Regions from separate parts of the Novacetimonas sp. GS1 genome, predicted to be linked through region 1. Evidence: riboswitches for the same ligand, from Rfam matches in the RefSeq annotation. Region 1 holds a riboswitch; each other region holds the start of a gene.
The links. Region 1 has a riboswitch for cobalamin ahead of FYB92_RS04195 (CbtA family protein). Riboswitches for the same ligand answer to the same signal wherever they lie in the genome.

Region 1 (7,357 bases):
AGCAAAGGCGGCAACGCCCGCCGCTGCCGCCCCCGCCGCGGCCCCTGCTGCCGCGACCCCGGCCGCCCCGGCTGCTGCCCCCGCCGCCCCGGTTGATGTCAACGCGGTGCTGAGTGCGATGGCCGCGAAGAACCCGGAAAAGCTGAACTGGCAGACCTCCATCGTCGATCTGCTCAAGCTGCTGGGCCTCGACAGCTCCTTTGCCGCGCGCAAGGAACTGGCGGCGGAACTGCATTATACCGGTGACACGAACGACTCGGCCGCGATGAACATCTGGCTGCAGGCGCAGGTGCTGCGCAAGCTGGCGGAAAATGGCGGCAAGGTCTCTCCTGACCTGATGAAGTAATCTTCACGCCCGGCTTTGGGGCGGAACCGGGCGACCCGCGCTGGCCACCCCGGTTCCGCCTTTTTTACGTACCCCGCCTTATGCCGCGTGCCCTGTCCCGTATGTCCGGTCGGGCCCCCGTCGCGTGCTGTTGCGCCGTTGGGGCCATCGTGCAAGATGGGGACGCCTGCCTGCGGCCTTCCGGATACAGCGCCCATGTCCGACATGTTTTCCCCTGTCCCGAATGCCCCCCTGCACGAGGCCGCCGCCCCGTTCCCCGAGGCGGACGGCCTGGTATGGGCCATTGCGTGCCGTCCCGGTTACAAGCCGGAGAAGCTGGATGCAGGACAGGTCGCGCATGCGCTGGCCGGGGGTGCGCCCCCGCTGCCTGATGCGTGGGTATGGCTGCATTACGATATCGTCCACAGCGCCACGCGCGCCCGCGTGCAGGAGATCCCCTGCCTGCCGGAAGAGGCGCGCGAGGCGTTGGGCAATATCGACCGTGGCACCCGGCTGGAGGTGGAAGGCGACATCGTGTACGGCGCGCTGCCCGGTTTTGACGACAGCATGTCTGAAGATGACAAAAACCTGTCGGCATGGCGGTTTGCGGTGCTGCCGGGGCTGCTGATCACCACCCGCCGCCAGCCGGTGCCGGCGCTGGGGCTGGTGTACCGTTATATGCAGCGGGGCGAGCCGTTTGCCTCCCCTGCGGAGGTGGTGGACCGCACGCTGCTGGAATTCGCGGATACGGTGCGGCGTAACATCGCGCTGCTTGACGATCACCTTGACCGGGCGGAAGACCTGCTGCTGACGCTGGACCAGCATACGGATTTCGGGCGCATCAGCGGCCTGATCGGGCGGGTGCGGCGACGTTCGACCGAACTGCGTCGTGTCATGTCCCCCGTCGACCGCATGTTCCGTAGCGAGGACCTCGAACTGCCCGAATGGGCGGAAGACGACCTGCGTGACCGTTCGCAGCGCCAGATTCACGCGGCCCTTGATGACCTGCTCGCCCTTCAGGACCGTGCGCGCTCGTTGCAGGATGAACTGGCGTCGGGGCAGGCGGAAGAGACGAACCGGCGGCTGTATACCGTGTCCATCGTGACGACGCTGATGCTGCCCGCGACGTTCGTGACCGGTTTCTTTGGCATGAATACCGGTGGCATGTTCCTGGCCGAAGGGCGCGCCGGCACGGTGGAGGCAGGGTGCATCTGCTTTCTGTTCATGGTCATTACGTGGCTGCTGCTCAAATTGATGAAGCTGCTATAGGGCGCGTACCGGGCGGCCCATCCGGGTCCCGCTTGCACAGGGCGGTTTGCACAGGGCGGGCTTGCACCGCCCCCCCCCCGGTCATGGGGCACGCAGGGCAGGGCTGACGGCGTTGCATCGGTCCTGTGGGGTGGTGTACAAGGGGGCGCCGCCATTTCATCGCGATGGTGGACCCTTTCCGGCGTGCCGGACCATCGCAACAGGATAACAGCGGCCCATGTCATCTTCGCTTCTGGCGGAAATTCCTGCCTGGCCCCTTTCGCGGTCATGTTCGCGGGCGGGGCGGTGGCTTTCGCTGGCGCTGCTGGTGGCGCTGGCGGCCTGCGCGGGTAAACCGCACGAGGCCGCGATGTCGGATGCGCAGATGATGCAGGAAGCCGACGCCTATCGCGCCCGCGCGCGCCAGAACTATACCCCGCCCGGTCCGCCAGAAGATCCGTGGGGGCCGTATATTACCGAGGCGGCGCAGCGTTTCGATGTGCCCGAACTGTGGATACGTGCGGTGATGCAGCGTGAATCCGGCGGGCAGCTTTTCCATAATGGGCAGTTCGTGACGTCGCAGCCCGGTGCAATGGGGCTGATGCAGCTCATGCCCCCCACCTATGACGAGATGCGCCGGCGTTACAACCTTGGGCCGGATGCCTATGAACCGCATGACAACATCATCGCCGGCACTTCGTACCTGCGCCAGATGTATGACATCTATGGCTCGCCGGGGTTCCTTGCGGCCTATAACAGCGGGCCGGGGCGTCTGGATGATTTCCTTGACCGCAGCCATACGCTGCCGCGTGAAACACGCGAATATGTGGCCTTTATCGGCCCGCGCATCGCCGGTGTGTCGCCGGTCAACCGTTCACAGGCCGACCTGATGATCGAGGCCAGGGCACAGGCCCGCGCGCAGGCCCGCGCGCAGGGTAGCACCCGGCATGGGCGTGGCGGGCGGCAGGTGATCGGCGCGGACCAGCCATTGCAGGTGGCCGAGGCCCCGTCGGCTGAAAGTGCGGCCGTCCGTGCGGCATGGAGCGCGCGCGCCAGAGCAGGGCAGTTGCCGATGTCGGCGGTGGGCGCGCATCCCACCATCGTCATGGATGCCGCCAACTGGGCGGTGCAGGTCGGGGCCTATGGATCGCGCGGACAGGCGTTGCAGGCATTGCAGCATGCCCGCGCCAACGCCGCGCTGCATGGCGCGCGTGAACAGGTTGATTCGGTCACGGCGGGGCGGGGACGTGTCTATCGCGCCCGCCTGCTGGGCCTGTCGCATGCCAGCGCGTTGCAGGCGTGCCAGAAACTGGGCAGTCATGCCTGTCAGGTCATGGGACCGATTTCCGGGTCATGAGGGCACGACGCATGACGCACGATGCATGACGGGATGAAGTGAATGAAATATTTCTACAGGCGTCCGCGATGGTCGTGGACGGGTATTATCGTGCCACTGGTGGGGGTTTTGTCCTTTGCCGGGATTGTCGCATGGTCCACCGCGCGCGCCGCCCTGCCCGCGGGCAGCAATGCGCCGATGTTCGTCGCCCCCGCCGCGCAGGCAGGCAAGGAGTTCAGCTTTCATCTGGCCGATGCGCTGCGTAACGGGCCGGTGGTGGTATATTTCTACCCCGCCGCCTTTACGCGTGGCTGCACCATAGAGGCACATGAATTCGCGGATGCGATGGACAGTTACCACGCACTTGGCGCCAGCGTGATCGGCGTGTCGATGGATGATCTCAAGACGCTGGACCGTTTTTCCGTCAGCGAATGCCATGGCCGTTTCCCCGTCGCATCCGACCCGTCGGGGTCGATTGCGCGGCTGTATGATTCACGCATGCCGGTGGTCCATTACGCCAGCCGCACGTCCTATGTCATCGCCCCCGATGGCAAGATCATCTTTACCTACAGCGCGCTTTCGCCTGACGAACATGTCCGTCGCACACTCGAGGCGATCAGGGCATGGCGCGCGGGACATGCCCCGGCCCCCTGAATACAGGAGATCGTTTGAAACGTCAGGACCAGCAACCGATTGAAACGGCAATGGTTTTTTTGAAGTTTTTTACGGCCCCGTGTAAAGGCGCTGCCTTTTTACAAACAGGCAGCGCCCGGACATTTCGATCATTCCCGAGCAGGCTGTTTGTAAAATCTGTCCCCATATACCACTGGGATCCTGAAAGTTCTTGGTAAAGATTTTCCGAGATGTCCTGAAAATCGTCGTATTTTCAAAATGTTAAAGTAACGTCTGGAATTTCCCCTTCCATTATCAAGGGGATGTTTTCAAACAGTTCCAGTAGATTCATGAATAGAAGAGTGTTTGAAAACAAAGCATTGATGAAAAAGAAAAGTTTTTGGGTGCCGCCTTTTGATCGAAATAAGGCGGCGTCTTCTGAAGCTTTTTGGAAAAAGCTTCACAAAAAACTTTTATAATTTCAGTATGTTATCAAGAATGACTTTTCAAACAGCTTCTAAGAATCCTGCGGCGTTTTTTCCGTAAACGCGGCATGGCGTGATGTGCGGGCGCGGAGGGTGCGCCTGTTCACGCGCCTGCCTGTCACCTGATCGGCGGGTCATCCCGGATGGCTGTTCGGGATGTGTTGCCCAGAATGCGTTGCCCAAGATGCATTGTTCCGAATGCGCTGTCCTGAATGCAGGCTTTGGGATGCCCTGTTGGGGATGTTCCGTTGGGGATGCGCTGTGCAGGGCGCGACGGGGCGGCTTTGCCCCGCATTGACTTGTGCGGTGCGCCCTGCGATGAAAACGGGCCTTTCATGCAAAGGAAGCCGGTGAAAATCCGGTGCGGTCGCGCCACTGTAATGCGGGCATGCATGGCATCATGTCGATGCGCGCACCCTGCCAAGCCAGATACTTTGCATGATATCCTTTCTTCCATCCATCGGGGACGCGATTTCCCCGCAGGAGTCATGAATATGCATATTCCCTTCCTTTTCCCTTTGCCGGTGCGGGCCTGATGGCCGGGCGTGTCCTGCTGCGCGGTATGCTTGCGGGGATTCTCGCGGCGTTCCTCGCCTTTGGCTTCGCGCGGATTGTCGGCGAACCCCAGGTCGATCGCGCCATCGCGTTCGAGGCCGCGCATGATGCGGCCGAAGGTGAACCGCCAGAAGAAGAACTGGTCAGCCGCAAGGTGCAGTCCTCCATCGGGTTGCTGACGGCGTCCGTCATGTATGGCGCGGCGTATGGGGGGGTATTCGCGCTGGCGTTTGCGGTGGCGTTTGGCCGTGTGGGACAGGTATCGCCACGGATGCTGGCGCTGTTGCTGGCGGTGGCGGGGTTCGTGGCGGTCGTGCTGGTGCCCGACCTGAAATATCCCGCCAACCCGCCCGCCGTGGGGAACCCCGAAACAATCGGGCAACGCACCGCGACCTATTTTGAAATGGTCGTCTTCTCGCTCTGTGCGATGATCCTGTCGGTGCTGGCGGGACGGGCGCTGCTGGCGCGTCTGGGGGCATGGTCCGCATGGCTGTGTGGCTGTGCGCTGTTTGTCGTGCTGGTGACGGTGCTGCAACTGGCGCTGCCCACGATCAACGAGGTCCCGGCAGATTTCCCCGCCGCCCTGCTGTGGCATTTCCGCGAGGCCGCCCTTGGCATGCAGGTCGTGTTGTGGGGGGCGCTGGGCCTTGTGTTCGGCCTGCTGGTGGACCGTATGCCCGAACTGCACGGCCACCATGGGGTCGTGCGCGGCTGAGGCGACCGGACAGGTTGCCGGGGATGTTGCTGGCGTCGCATTTTTGGAAAATGCGACGCCTTTTTTACGAGAGCGTTTGAAAACAACTCATTGATGAAAAAGAAAAGTTTTTGGGTGCCGCCTTTCGATCGAAGTAAGGCGGCGTCTTCTGAAGCTTTTTGGAAAAAGCTTCACCAAAAACTTTTATAATTTCAGTATGTTATCAAGACTGACTTTTTGAACAGCCTCTATATAGGGTATCAGGGCCATCCTGCCTGAGGGCTGCGGACGATCATCGTGGGGGAGGGGATCTGCCGCCCGTCATGATCTGTCCGTCATGATCTGTCCACCATGATCCACCTGCCATGATCCGTGCGTCTGGTCTTACGGGGCCTGCATCACGCTGGTCCACAGGGCCTGCAACCTGTGGCGCATGTCGGGTGACAGCTGCGGCAGCATGCGTGTCGCCGCGATCTGTGCCGGCTGGTCTTCCCAATGCAGGGCATTTTTGATCGCGGGGTCGAGCGGCGTGCGCATGTCCGCCGGCATCCCCCAGTAACATGAGGAGGTGGCAAGGTGCGCCTGTGCCTGCGGCGTGCGCAGGTATTTTGCAAACCGCAGCGCCATGTCCTTGCGTTGGGAGGATGAAAGCACCGCCACCGCCTGCTGCCATCGCAACGCGCCCTGCCGGGGAATGAGATAGGTCAGGGTCGGGTGCGCCGACAGCACCGGCGTCGCCGCCTGCTGCGCAGGGATAGAAGCCGCGGCCGCGGCAGGAACAGGCGCGGCGTCTGCCTGCGCGGGGGGATGCGCGCCGGGCGGCAGGGGCGGGGCATCGGCATCATCGCCATCGCTGTTGGCGCCCTGTACGGCAGCGGCGGCGGGCTGTCCCTTCTGCACCGCGCCGTCATGGCCGATGCCTGCCGTGGTCCATGCGCCGCCCCCCACGACGATATCCACCTGCCCATCGGCCAGCGCCTGCTGTGTCGTGGCCATGTCGCCCACGATGGCGGCATTCGCCCTGAGGGCGACAAGCTTTGCCTGCAATGCGGGGATGTCTTCCGCGCCAAGCTGCGCGGGGTCCTTCCCCAGCGCCAGCGCGACGTAGGAGATCACAGGCAGGTAGGAATCATAGATCGCGATGCGGCCCTGATACTCTGGCTTCCAGATTTCGTTGATATCGGACAATGCCTGTGCCGATACCTTCGCCTGATCGAAGGCAAGGGCGAAATACCCGAATTTTTCCGGCACGGCATACAGGTGCCCGTCGAACGATCCCGCCTGTGGGTCGGCCACGGCGGCGGGAATGCCGGTGGTGGGGAAATCCGCCGCATCCAGTGGCATCAGCATGCCGTTGCGCGCCATGGGCATTAACTCTGCCTCGTCCGTGGCGACAAGGTCCCAGTCACCGGGCTGCGCCTGCTGGATGACCGACATTACGGATTCGACCGCGACGGTGTCGATGTCGCGGAAATGTACCTGCACGGCGTTTGCCTGTTCAAACGGGCGCAGCAGTTCCGGGTCCTCGTGGTCGCAGCTTGTCAGGATGTTAAGCACATCATCGCGCGCCCGGGCCGTATGGCAGGCAAGGGGCGTGGTGGCAAGCAGAACAGCCGTGGCGGCGGATAACAGGCCGTAACCGGACCATCCGGACATCAGGGGCACTCCTTGGGCTGGTTGGGGGCGCAGGGCACGCAGGGTAAAGGGCACGCAGGGCAAAGGGCATACAGGGCAAGAGGGGAGTACGAGAGGCCCCGCGGCATGGCAGGGCGTGCCAAAGAGGGTGTGGGGCCGCGATGCGTGATCGCGTAACCGTGTCATTCATACCTGATAATGCCAGCCTGATAATGCGGGATATGGAGGATGTGACAAAAAAATATTTTACGGAACCATCGCCGCCTGCCCTTCTCGTTGCGCCCTGCTCTTATCGTTACGCAAAGTATCATCCCCGTCCCATGGCCCCCGGTCGGGGGTGGGTGTACTTGACGCGCCGGGAGGTGGGGGCTACGTCCGACGAAGGGCCGGACGATACAAGGCCGGCGCGCACCCGCACTGCGGTGCAGGCCGCGCGGGTCGGTCCTGCCACAGTGATCGCGACGCCA
Region 2 (7,357 bases), 1.5 Mb from region 1:
GTGGTGATGCGAACACCCATGTCAGCCTGGTTGATGCGGGTTTTCCCGGCATGTTACCCGTCATCAACCGCGAATGCGTGGCGCAGGCCGTGCGCACGGGCCTGGGCCTGAAGGCGCGCATCAACCTGCAAAGCCGTTTTGACCGGAAAAACTATTTCTACGCCGATCTGCCCACCGGCTACCAGATCAGCCAGTTCACCCACCCCATCGTGGGGGAAGGCACGGTGGAAATCGAACTGTCCGATGGGACAGTGCGCCATATCGGGATCACACGCCTGCATCTGGAACAAGATGCCGGCAAGTCGATGCATGACCAGGACCCGACCCGATCCTTCATCGACCTGAACCGCGCGGGGGTGGCGCTGATGGAAATCGTCAGCGAACCTGACATCCGCTCCCCCGAGGAAGCTGGTGCCTACCTGCGCAAGTTGCGCATGATCCTGCGCTATCTTGGCACCTGTGATGGCAACATGGAGGAAGGCTCCATGCGTGCGGACGTCAACGTTTCCGTACGCAAGAAGGATGAACCCTTCCGCACACGATGCGAAATCAAGAACGTCAATTCGATCCGGTATGTCATGCATGCCATCGAGGTCGAAGCCGCGCGGCAGGTGGAGATATGGGAAGCAGGCGGCAGTGTCGATCAGGAAACGCGCCTGTTCGACCCGTCACGTAACGAGACCCGATCCCTGCGCAGCAAAGAAGACGCCCACGATTACCGCTACTTCCCCGATCCGGACCTGCTTCCGCTCGTGATCGGGGAAGAATGGGTGCGTAATTTGGAAAAGGGCCTGCCGGAGCTGCCCGATGACAAGCGCGACCGCTTTGAAAAAGAATATAAAATCCCACATTACGATGCCAATGTCCTGGTGGCGGAGCAGGCGATCGCGGATTATTATGAAACCGTGGCCCGTGGTCGTGATGGGCGATTGGTGGCCAACTGGGTTACAGGGGACCTGTTCGCGGCATTGAACAAGAGCAGTCGCCATATCAGCGACAGCCCGATTTCAGCGCAGGCACTTGGCGGTATGCTGGACCTTGTCGCAGACGGCACGATCAACGGCAAGATCGCCAAGGAAGTCTTCGAAGATATGCTGGAGACCGGTGACAGCGCCGCTGATATTGTCGAACGCAAGGGCCTGAAGCAGGTCACGGATACGGGGGCCATTGATACGGTGGTTGCCGACATCATGACCAAGCACGCTGACAAGGTGGCAGAATACCGCAGTGGCAAGGATCGTTTGTTCGGATTCTTCGTCGGACAGGTGATGAAAGCCATGGCCGGAAAGGCCAATCCGGCCCTCGTGAACGAGGCGCTGAAAAAGGTTTTGTAAAAACTGGATATTTTTTTCATTTGAACGTTTGACGGCGCTGCCGGAACCAGCTACAAGCAGCGCTGCAAACGCCGTGTAGAAATATACGCTTTTCCCCGGCGGAGGGGTGGCCGAGAGGCTGAAGGCGGCGGTTTGCTAAATCGCTGAACGGGGTAACTCGTTCCGTGGGTTCGAATCCCATCCCCTCCGCCAATTTCCCCTGACATACAGTGACAGCAGTTAACGATCCCTCGGGATGTCTGCCGTTTTATCGCCTTCTGATCTGACATACGACGGCATGGAAAGCCGCCGAAGGACAGATACGATGGGGTATTCATGCCGACGGATACCGCGATCCGCGCGTGCAAAGCCAAAAGACGGATTTTACAAGCTCTCCAATGCTGAGGGGCTTTTCAGCCTCTCGAAAAAGAGCAGCGGCCTGCCATCATCACTCTGGATGATCTGCGGGGAATGCGCTTGCGGCGCTGGTGATCCGACTGTCAGGGCCGTCCAAATACATCCGGCACAGCATGATCCCTTCGCCCTCCCGATGCGCCTTTACAACGAGCAGACCACCATCCCCATCATATCAAAGAGATTTACGCATTATCCGCCCGCAGATGGAAAAGGGTAATTTCAGATGGCCTGCCAAGCCGCAGCGCAAATCCCGGCCACAATCCGGTACCATTACTGACATACAGCGTCATACCACCCAGATCATAACGCCCAGACACAAAACCGCTATTCCCACGTGCAACAAGGCGATCAAGGCCGAAAATCATCCCGCCATGCGTATGCCCCGACAGTTGAAGGGCAACGCCCAGCTTGGAAGCGGTATGTGCATCACCAGGTTGGTGATCAAGCAGCACAACCGGCGCACCAGCGGGAGAACCTGCAAGGGCAGCAACCAGATCCGGACCAGCCTGCCCATGCCCTGGTGCCGAGCGGTCAGTCACACCAGCGCATACCAGTTCGGCCCCTTCCCTTGTGATAACCACATGCCGGTTAAGCAGCATATGAAACCCCAATTCCGACAGGTGGTGCATCCAGTCATCATAATCGAAGAAATATTCATGGTTGCCCGGTATTGCCAGAACGCCATCCGGCGCATGAAGTCGTGCAAGCGGCGCCACATCAGCACAGCGCATGGCGACCGATCCATCAATAAAATCTCCGGTCACGACAATCATGTCCGCACCGGTCGCATTGGCGCGCTCCACAACCGATGCAGCCCAACTTGCAGGAAACAGCCGACTGATATGCATGTCGGTCAACTGAAGCAGCCGATATCCGTCAAACAAGGGCGAGAGGCCGGGAATGGTGACAGTCACGTCCCTGACCGGTGGCACCCTTATCGCATTGGCCACACCAATCGCAGCAAGCCCACCGGCAATTCCCCCCACCGCCGCCCGCGCACCGACAGGAATATAAACCGGCTGCCATGTTACCAACGCAACAGCCAGCGCACCAAAATCAAGCACGACCTGCAATAGCGTAAGGAAGAGAAGCGCCCCGAAGGCCCAATTGAACAGAATAACAAAAGGACGGGGAAATTCCGGTGCAAAGACTGAGCCCGAGGAAAGCCGGGACCAGTAGTGATAAAGTGCCGCCACGACCACCAGTGCAGCCGCAAGCATTTTCACCCCAAAAGGTAGAGGCAAAGGCCACAGCCAGTTCAGGATCACGATCAGCAGGGGCAAACCAAAAACAATAAGGCGCATTACAATCCATATCCTTGCATTGGGACATAGGGAACGTGTTTCGCCCCCTGCATACGGGCCACGCATATGCGCAAAATACCTGCGGGGTGCCAGAATTATATATTATGCCATAGGCTTGGCCGTTTCAGGAGAACTTATCCCCGGGCATCTGCGCGTTTTTATGCCCATGGCGCCGCAGGATACGCGCGATCAAGCACATATATACGCGTAACCGTCAGCCCCTTGATATAGCGGCATATCCAAAAAAAAACCGCCCCGAAGGGCGGTTATATTCAGTCATGGGGCATCATCGGGCATGTGCTGCCCCATAACAGGTTTGCGGAACCGCAATATCAGGCTGCAACCTCGGCAGGCGGCACCATAACTGCAACAGGAGCTGCGACGTGTCCCGGTTGTGCTGCGAGCAATTCCACTGCCGCCAGATAAATGGCGCTGAACCCGCAAAATAATCCTTCATATCCGGCAATAACCGTCAACATGGGCTGCTCAAGGATTTCGGCAAGGCCGAGCAGCAGAAACAATACTGTCAGGCTGGAAAACACCACCTGATGCATGCGCGAGGCACGCAGCGTGCCAATCGTCATAATGGCAGTAAACAGGCCCCACATCAGCAGGTAGCTGCCCATCAAGGCAGGTGATGAGGGTGCCACCAATCCCCAGTGCGGCAAGAACAGCAACACAACGAGGGACAGCCAGAAAGCGCCATAAGACATGAAGGCCGTCATGCCAAATGTATTTCTGTTTCCGTATTCCAGCAGGCCGGCGACAAACTGCGTCGCCCCGCCGAACACCAATCCCATTGCAAGAATAGCTCCCCCCATGGGAACGATGCCTGAATTATGCAGGTTAAGCAGGACAGTGGTCATGCCAAACCCCATCAACCCCAACGGGGCAGGATCTGCTTTTGCCGAATTATGGGTCATGCCGCAATTCCATTCCATGGCGGATAAATCATGACAAAACATGTCACGATCAGCCCGACCCGGCATATTAAAATCTATCTTAGAGAACGTCAGGAAATAACCCATTCATAAAACCCGACAAAGGGTCTGGCGGACGCGCGCCTTTCAAATGGCAGCCCCCCCTGAAGTCCTGGGGGAAAAGCTGCACCAGACCCTGGTTCCTGATTTCAGGCTGTTTGCGCACTTATCCCATTTTGGACAAGCAGTTGGCGCAAGGCCATGATAACCGGAAAAACTTCCTGATTCCGATCACCGCCCTGCTCCTGCCATGCCCGCTGTTCAAGTTCGACAATTTCGCGATCCTCAGCAAAGACACGTTCCGTAAAGGCAACCAGCAACGGCCATGCCAGATCCAGTATGAACGGAACCTTCAACCGGCGTATGGACAACAGTCCAAAGACACGGTTGGTTTGTTCCTCGCGATCCTGCGGCACATACGCAATCCACAGGTCCATGACCGGTTCCTCAACGCCCTGCGTCTCGATCCGCAATGCCTGATATGGATATTGCGTACGGATGGTCATGACATCGCGATAGGCAAAATTGCGCCCTTCTTTCCGACGCTGCCCATAAATCAGGGCTTCACTCAGGGGTTGCTTGCCGGCCATACGCGCAAAGGTATAGCGCGCCTCCACAAAATCATGACCACGTTCCATGCCCAGGAACCGGGGTTTCATACTTCCGACCAGACGGCTGTGCAGGACCTGATGGTTCATGTCCATCAGGTTTTCATGCATGAAACTGTAATGGCATTTCACAATTTTTCCAAAACGACGCGTCCGATAATGCGGATCGCGCACACGTGGAATATCCGGCAGAGGCACACTATCGGACTTTTCCATCGGTCCCATGAAAACAAAAATCAGCCCGTCCTTTTCCTGACAGGCCCATGTGCGCAGTCGGGGCAGATCATCTTCGATTTTCATATCCGGTGAAAAACACTGTCCACGTCGGCTATATTTCAGCCCATGATATGCACAGCGCACAAAATCCCCACATACATCTCCTTTGCTCAGAGGAACCTGACGATGGGGACAGACATCATCAAGCGCAAAGATCGCACCGGCCTCTGGCCTGACCACGACAATCGGCTGCCCTGCATAACGTACCCCGATCGCCCTGCCCCGACGCAGTTCACGCGACCAGGCAACGGGATACCAGAAATCAGGGTTACTCCGCACACGCCGGATATCATGGGGCAGACGCGGCATCCGCACCGGCGCGGTTATGTCCGATATAATCCGTGCCATACTCGCTTCAATGCCTCCCACAATATCGGCCACACGGGACCTGGGGTGGCGCAGTCAGAAAAGACGTTATTTTTCGTATGATTTTCATAAAACTGCAACGCGTGGATGCGTTACCTGCCATATCGCCATGGCACGTGGCTTCCTGCCTGATGGGCATAGGCTTCTCCCGCCTTCGGCACATCCCGTCCGACGGCTTGGCAAATGACGATGGCAGGTCTCCTGGCTCACGGATCATGGCCTGCCGGTTCCTGCCTTCCCATTCCCTTGATCGTGGAAACAGTGACCTACCCCATGGGGGTAAATGAACCGGCGACATACCGCCTACAGTTGCGGGAGCAGCCTCCGACTTGGCTCCCGGGCTTATGACCCGGCCGGAGCATGACGGCGTTCCCTGTTAGCCCGCTCGCACGGGACCATCGACTTGATAGAAGTTGATAGTGCCTGCATTTTTCCGCCAGATGCAAGATATCCTGAAGATTTTTTCGAAATGCATTCGCAGATCAGTCCCTGCCCCGCAAATGTCCTGAAAGGTTTTTGCAAACAATAATCCGGGGAAATAACGGATTCGTACAAAAACAGCCCGGATTACATCAAGATGCCTTATCGACGGAGTTCCCACGGAATGACAGCATCCCCGATCCGCCTGACCGTTACCCCGTACACTGCATGCATGATATCATCATCCAGCACCTGTGTTGCAGGGCCATGTCGAATGATGGAGCCATCATCCATCAGCACAAGTTCATCGCAAAACCGCGTCGCCAGCACCAGATCATGCAACACAACGACAATCCCCTTACCTTGTGCGGCCTGTTCACGGAAAAGCTGCATCATGGACAGGGCATGGGCAGGGTCAAGGGCGGCAATCGGTTCATCCGCCACAACAACAGACGTATCGGTCGCCAGCGCACGCGCGAGGTTCATACGCGCCCGCTCTCCACCCGAAAGATGACAGGCCGGACGGGCAGACAGGTCCAGCAGGCCTGTTGCCTCCAGCGCACGTTGCACCGCAGGATGCCCTATCGCATGCATGTTGGCCTGTCCATGTGGCAGGCGCCCAAGTGCCACCAGATTACGGACGGGCATCGGCGGCGGCATTCCACCATCTTGCGGGATAAAGGCCAGTTGCCTTGCCCTCATTGCGGGGGGGATCTGCCCCATGTCACGCCCAAGAAGCTGGATCTCCCCACAATCGGGGGTCTGTAACCCCGCAAGCATACGCATGAACGTGCTTTTCCCCGCCCCGTTCGGTCCGATCAGGCCCACAACCCGCCCCCGTTCCAGGGTCAGGGCAGCGGCGGAAACGACAGCCCGTTCCCCCCGTCTGAGCGAGACGCCGCACGCATGAAGCAAGCTCATGGGCTGCTCCTTTTAAGGATGATGACACGGGCGAAAAAAACCGGCGCACCAACCAATGCCGTCAATACGCCAAGCTGTAGTTCAGGCCCGCTTGCCACCAGGCGCACAACCATATCCGCCGCCAGAAGCAACAGTCCGCCCCCCAGAAAGGACGGCACAAGCAGGCGTGAAGGCTGGTGCCCCGTCAACGGGCGCAACAGATGCGGCACCACCAACCCCACAAAGCCAATCGCACCGGAAACCGCCACACACGCCCCAACGGCAAGAGCCGCGCCAAGCACGACGCGCGTCTGTATCCCCCATGGAGCATGAAGCCGGAACCCAAGGCTTTCCGCCACATCCGTACCCAGCGCCAGCGCATCGAGCGCACGTGCGCAGGACAGCATAAACAGCGTGCCACACACCACACCGGGCAGGCAGATCCAGACATGGGTAAAGGTCCGGTCAGTCAGTGACCCCATAAGCCAATGCATGATTTCAAAGGATGCATACGGACTGGGGACAAGGTTCAGCACCAGCGCCGTCAGCGCGGCGGTAAAACTGCTGAGTGCCGCCCCCGCCAGTAAAAGCACCAGTGTCCCGCCACGCCCCACCACCCCCATCAGCACGGCAGCCGCGCACAGGGCCCCCGTCAGGCCACCAAGCGGCAGGGCCGCAATGGAAAGCTGCATGAGGCCGGTATAAAACACGCATACCGCACCAAGTGCCGCCCCACCCGATACGCCCAGAATACCGGGGTCCGCCAGCGGGTT
Region 3 (5,010 bases), 1.5 Mb from region 1:
GCAGGATGGTCAAGCATTGATTGTGCAAGGGAACGCCCCCGTCCCGAACGGTCGAGGACCAGCAGGTCGGGCGGATGCGCGATCAGCACCTCCATAGGAAAGCGTGAAGACCCTTCATGCCCCATGACGGTTGCATAATTACGCAGGCCCGCATGGGCAAGGACATCATCAGGCAACGAACCCGCATGGGTTACGAACCCGTTGGCGGCATAGACCGCAGCCGTGGGATCGGTGGCAGACCGTCCCGATGGAAAGGAGGCAAGGCGCAGCGCAAAGGCGCCAGCCAGTTCACGCCCACGTTCGGGCACACCAATCGCACTCGCCACGATCATGATCTGTGAGGCGATATCCGTCAGTGATTTTGCTGGTGGCAGGGTAATGACCTTCGCCCCGCTTTCCCGTGCAGCCTGCATGGCCAACGTCGCTGTATAGACACCACCCAGCACGACATCGGGATGGGCGGCCACGACATTTTCCGAGGTGGGCCGCATCACTGGCACGCGCGCGGCCTGCGCGCACAATACCGCGTTCCAGCAGTCGCGCGCCAGTGGTGTAATCCCCACGACCTGTCCCGGTGCGGCCAATAACAGCAGCAACTGGTCCGTGCAAAGGTTGAGCGACACCACACGCGCCACAGGCTGCGCCCGTGCCGCCATCGGGACACAGGCAAGCATCCCGGCGACAAATCCCGCAAGCATCCTTTTCATGTCAATAATTCAGCATGAAACCACCATAACCGGCACGACCGGGCTGCAGATAGCCAATCGGGTCCTCGAACTGGCGGTTCAACAGGTTGTCCGCACGGGCATAAACGGAAACATAGCGGTTGACCTTATAATTGGCAGCCACATCAATGGTGAAATATCCATGCCCCCTGGCGCAAACGCTGCATGTCGCCCCGCCGATGACCGGCACATCGCGCCAGGCACTGGTATACAGGATATTGCCCGAAAATGTCAGGTCGCGGATTGGTGTCCATGTCGTATTGAAATTGAACTTGTGCTGGGGACGGCGCTGAAGCTCGGCGCCGTCCGTTGCATCGCGGGCATGTGTCCAAGTATAGCTCAGATTGAATTCCAGGGTATTCAATGCCTTCCAGTTCAGGAAAGCTTCCACACCATACATCCGGGCCTTGGCAACATTGGCATAGGAATAGGTATAATTATACGATGAATCCACTGATACGGAAGACTGGATCAGGTTCCGGACCCTGTTGTCGTACCATGTTGCCCCAAAATTCAGATGATCGTGCAGCAATTTCTGCTCCACCCCCGCATCATAACCGATCAACTGCTCGGCTTTCAGGTTCTGATTGCCTTTTTCCGAATATCCGGCGCCCACCTGATTGGCAAATAGCTGATATAGCGATGGGCCATGAAAACCCGAACCGGCGCTGGCCTTGATAATGGTGCCGGTTCCCGGCACATGGATCGCAGGGGCAACACGCCACGTCACATGGTTGCCATAACGTGAGTTGGCATCATAACGAATATTGGCCGCACCATACAGAATATGGTTCCAATTCCCCTGATACTGTCCATAACCCGCGGTCGTATCCATGCTGGCGGATGTATTATATCCGCTGTCCCACATGCTGGCGGCGGTATGGCTGGTATTGAACGTATCGTGGAAATGTTCCGCCCCGATCAAGAACTGTCCATATTTTTTTAAATTGAATGTTCCGTGCCAATCCACTTTCAACCGGCTGGAACGGTAATAATCAGGATCGGGATTTATGGGGCTACCATCACTGGTGCCTGCCTCTGTCCAGCGGTTGCGATTGGTCATGTATCCAAGGCCAAGTACCTGATCGAACATGCCATGAAAGGAAACCAGATGCGCCGTTCCTCGCAAGATGGCCTCATTCTGGCTGTTCTGTTCCCGCACACCCCTGTCCCCATAAGCGTTCTCGCTTTGCAGGTCATATAATGAATAGGAATGGTTATTATTCTGTATAAGGCGTGCAGTCAGGCCAAGGTCAAAATTATGGGTAATGTCATATCCCAGCCGGATATTGGCCCCCCGGTTGTCATTGCGGTTGCCCTCGTGTCGCTGTTGTCGGTCGGCGCCGTAATACCGTTCAATATAGGCAGGGATATTGTTGAACCCATCCATACGGTAATGGGAAAGTTCAACATTGTAATGAAAACGCCCCTTGCTGCCGCGCGCGCCAAAAGTCTGGTTGAAAGTACCGTATCCGCCCCCTTCGACACGGACGAATGGTCTGAATCGTCCTTCCCCCTGCGCCGTGGTGATGTCGATCACGCCCGCCATGGCATCCGCACCGTAAAGGCCGCTTTGCGGACCACGCAGGATTTCGATGCGCCCCATACCATCAGTCACGAACTGCCCCGCATCAAACGCGCCTGATGCCGAACTGCCATCATTGATATCCATGCCATCAAGACGGACCTTGACCTCATTCGCATTATTGCCCCGCATGAAAATAGAGGACGCCCCCCCAGGGCCACCCGTCTGTACCACATTCAGGCCCGGCTGGCGCGTCAGGATATCCGTCAGGCTGCGTCGCTGCTGTGTCTGGATCTGTTTTTCGGTGATGATGGTCATGCTGGTGCCGATATCATCAACGGCAGTCGGCCGCCGCGCGGCACTGACACTGATAAGTTCTGGAATCCCGTCCCCTCCGGGTGAAATGACAACCCGGGATTTCTTATCCTGCACGACATAACCGGTTGCTGGCGGTTTTACCTGCCCGCCCAGATCATCAGCATACGCGATGCCGCCCCGTATTGTAACGAACATGGTCGAGGCAATCAGAAGATTACGAAAAAATATCATAGAATCCAGGTCTCGCGGTCACATCATCGTTGCCACGAGAGCGTGCTGCCACCCCAGGTTTCGATCCGTGCGAAACCCCGTAACACCACACCGCCAGGACGCCCCGCCCAACAGTTCCCGGTCGCAACCACTAAGGACGGCAGGTCTCCTGGCTTGCGGCTTGGCATCATGCATAACCTTCCCGAAAACCGTGGTTTTCAGTGGCCCGGACCGTTACATCCGGTAATGCAAAGACATACCGCTTACAGTTGCGGGGACAGCCGAAGCATTGGATGGTAATTCCGCACTTCGTTCCCTTTTAATCCCTCCGGCAGAAGGAACCGTCGCACCTGTTCTGATCTGATGAACAATGCTTGTCAAGCAGGATTCAATTTTGTGATACCCTGTCACGATCATTATCATTTTGGATTATATTTCCCGGCATTCAGGATATCCCCTGAACACGACGCAGTCGCACGACATGGCAAGAAACATCCTGTCGTGACATGGACTTAAAAAAGACCATGCCGCTTGAGGCATGCCACGCACCTGATTCTTAATTTCCTATAATCTTCATATATAAGCATCTATCATCATAAATCAGAATGTAATGCTGCCATGCAGGCCGAAAATGGCCTCGTTACCAACATGACGGTTATAGGAGACACCATAATCACGCACCCCGCCCGAAGGATGCCATACATATTGAAAATCCGGCTGCATAACCAGCCAGGGAGTTACCTGCGCCTGATAGGTCAGTTCGAGATGATTTTCATTCCCTTGCACCGGGCTGTAAGTACCAGTCTGTGCCACATTGCGGTCGAACTGACGCTCCCCCGAACTGGCGCGGCCAATCCCCCAGCCCAGCCCGAGTGTGTCATTGGCACGGCCACGGAATGGGGCCTTCAGGTTGAAGCCTGCATCCATTGCAAAGCTGATCAGGTTACGATCGCCACCATTGCCCGTGGCACGCACAAACACCCCGACCGACCGGGCCGAGGTCAGTGACGGACGCCAGATCATCTGGTCAATGATGCCGTAGACCATCCAGTCCCCGCGGTCCCAGCGCGGAATCCCGGTGCTGTCATCAGCGCCACCAAGAGGCTTGCCCATGTTGTTATAGCGATAATCGGGGAATTTTGCGGTATCATAATACCCACCCAACTTGTACACACCCGGCAAGCCCGGATCCTTGGTTACATTCGACATATCAGCCGGCTGTGGGTTCAGTGCGTATTGCAATTCAGTAATCAGCAGGGCGCCTGTGCCCATGTTGAACTGTGTCCCGCTGCCATCATTAGTGACCTGATTTGTCGGATCCGCGCCGTTACCGCCATTCTGTATGGCAAAGGAATTGGTACGGTTACCTGGCGGATTATCATCGGCAGCCGCGAACATGAAGGTGAACTTCTCGCTTGGCCGGTAACGGACGCGAACGGCAGGCGAGGATAGTGGCCATGACGGACCACCGCCATACAGGTTGACCGAAGGCGCCATCGGCCAGCCAAAGTTTGAATTCAGGTAAAGAGATGCATAATCACTGATCAGGAATTCAGTATCAAGATCCTGCTGACCGATCTTTACATCCAGTTTCCCATTCAAAAAGGATTGCTGGTACCATAATTCAAACAGGCGGGTGGAGCGATCAGCCTCGAAGCCACTGATGGGATTGAAATTGGCAAGATGATCCTGCGAGATTGAACGCCCGCGTGTCTGCAACGCACTGACATTGAACAATCCGCCCTTCAGGCCAAACAGCTTTTCAGTATCAATGCTTAACGTCGGCATGGTCACACCGTCATAGGCCGGACCGGTGCCCGAACCTGATGCACCATCATTGGACGACGGCGTGCCGCCTGTGCCATTGCCCCAGACTTCATCAACCTCCTGAATATCAAAAGTGACACCATGCCTGTACAACCATGATCGTGCCCCCCACATATCGCCCAGCAGATTGCCGCTGGTGTCGAGCCTGTCATCCCCGGCAGCCTTTTCCTGCGCATCAGCCTGCGCGCGTTGTGAATCACGCACGGTCGCGGGGTCAATCTGTTCCACCAATGGTGTGGAATTGCCCAGCCGGGCGCGGTCTTCCTCAATCTGGGTCTGGGGGGCCTGAGCATAGGCATGTGAATATGCGGCAACGCTGCTTGCCAGAGTGCAATTGACAAAAAATGCACGGACCCTGCGCCGCGAAACGCAGGGGGAGCGGAAATAGATCATGAAAAGGAGCCT

Region 2: another riboswitch for cobalamin. It lies ahead of FYB92_RS10580 (aromatic ring-hydroxylating dioxygenase subunit alpha); the one in region 1 lies ahead of FYB92_RS04195 (CbtA family protein).
Region 3: another riboswitch for cobalamin. It lies ahead of FYB92_RS10600 (TonB-dependent receptor domain-containing protein); the one in region 1 lies ahead of FYB92_RS04195 (CbtA family protein).

What each region holds. Positions count from the first base shown of each region.
Region 1 is NZ_VSZP01000001.1:929,353-936,709, forward strand. Features, by position in the region: gene FYB92_RS04175 (DUF3597 domain-containing protein) at 1-346, shown strand, start outside; gene FYB92_RS04180 (CorA family divalent cation transporter) at 551-1,594, shown strand; gene FYB92_RS04185 (lytic transglycosylase domain-containing protein) at 1,812-2,930, shown strand; gene FYB92_RS04190 (peroxiredoxin) at 2,973-3,563, shown strand; adenosylcobalamin (AdoCbl) riboswitch at 4,320-4,496, shown strand; gene FYB92_RS04195 (CbtA family protein) at 4,542-5,276, shown strand; gene FYB92_RS04200 (extracellular solute-binding protein) at 5,640-6,911, opposite strand.
Region 2 is NZ_VSZP01000001.1:2,381,302-2,388,658, forward strand. Features, by position in the region: gene gatB (Asp-tRNA(Asn)/Glu-tRNA(Gln) amidotransferase subunit GatB) at 1-1,334, shown strand, start outside; tRNA gene FYB92_RS10565 (tRNA-Ser) at 1,435-1,526, shown strand; gene FYB92_RS10570 (metallophosphoesterase) at 1,913-3,034, opposite strand; gene FYB92_RS10575 (acetate uptake transporter) at 3,367-3,975, opposite strand; gene FYB92_RS10580 (aromatic ring-hydroxylating dioxygenase subunit alpha) at 4,164-5,246, opposite strand; cobalamin riboswitch at 5,438-5,679, opposite strand; gene FYB92_RS10585 (ABC transporter ATP-binding protein) at 5,847-6,605, opposite strand; gene FYB92_RS10590 (iron ABC transporter permease) at 6,602-7,357, opposite strand, start outside.
Region 3 is NZ_VSZP01000001.1:2,389,043-2,394,052, forward strand. Features, by position in the region: gene FYB92_RS10595 (ABC transporter substrate-binding protein) at 1-707, opposite strand, end outside; gene FYB92_RS10600 (TonB-dependent receptor domain-containing protein) at 709-2,799, opposite strand; cobalamin riboswitch at 2,920-3,139, opposite strand; gene FYB92_RS10605 (carbohydrate porin) at 3,379-4,998, opposite strand.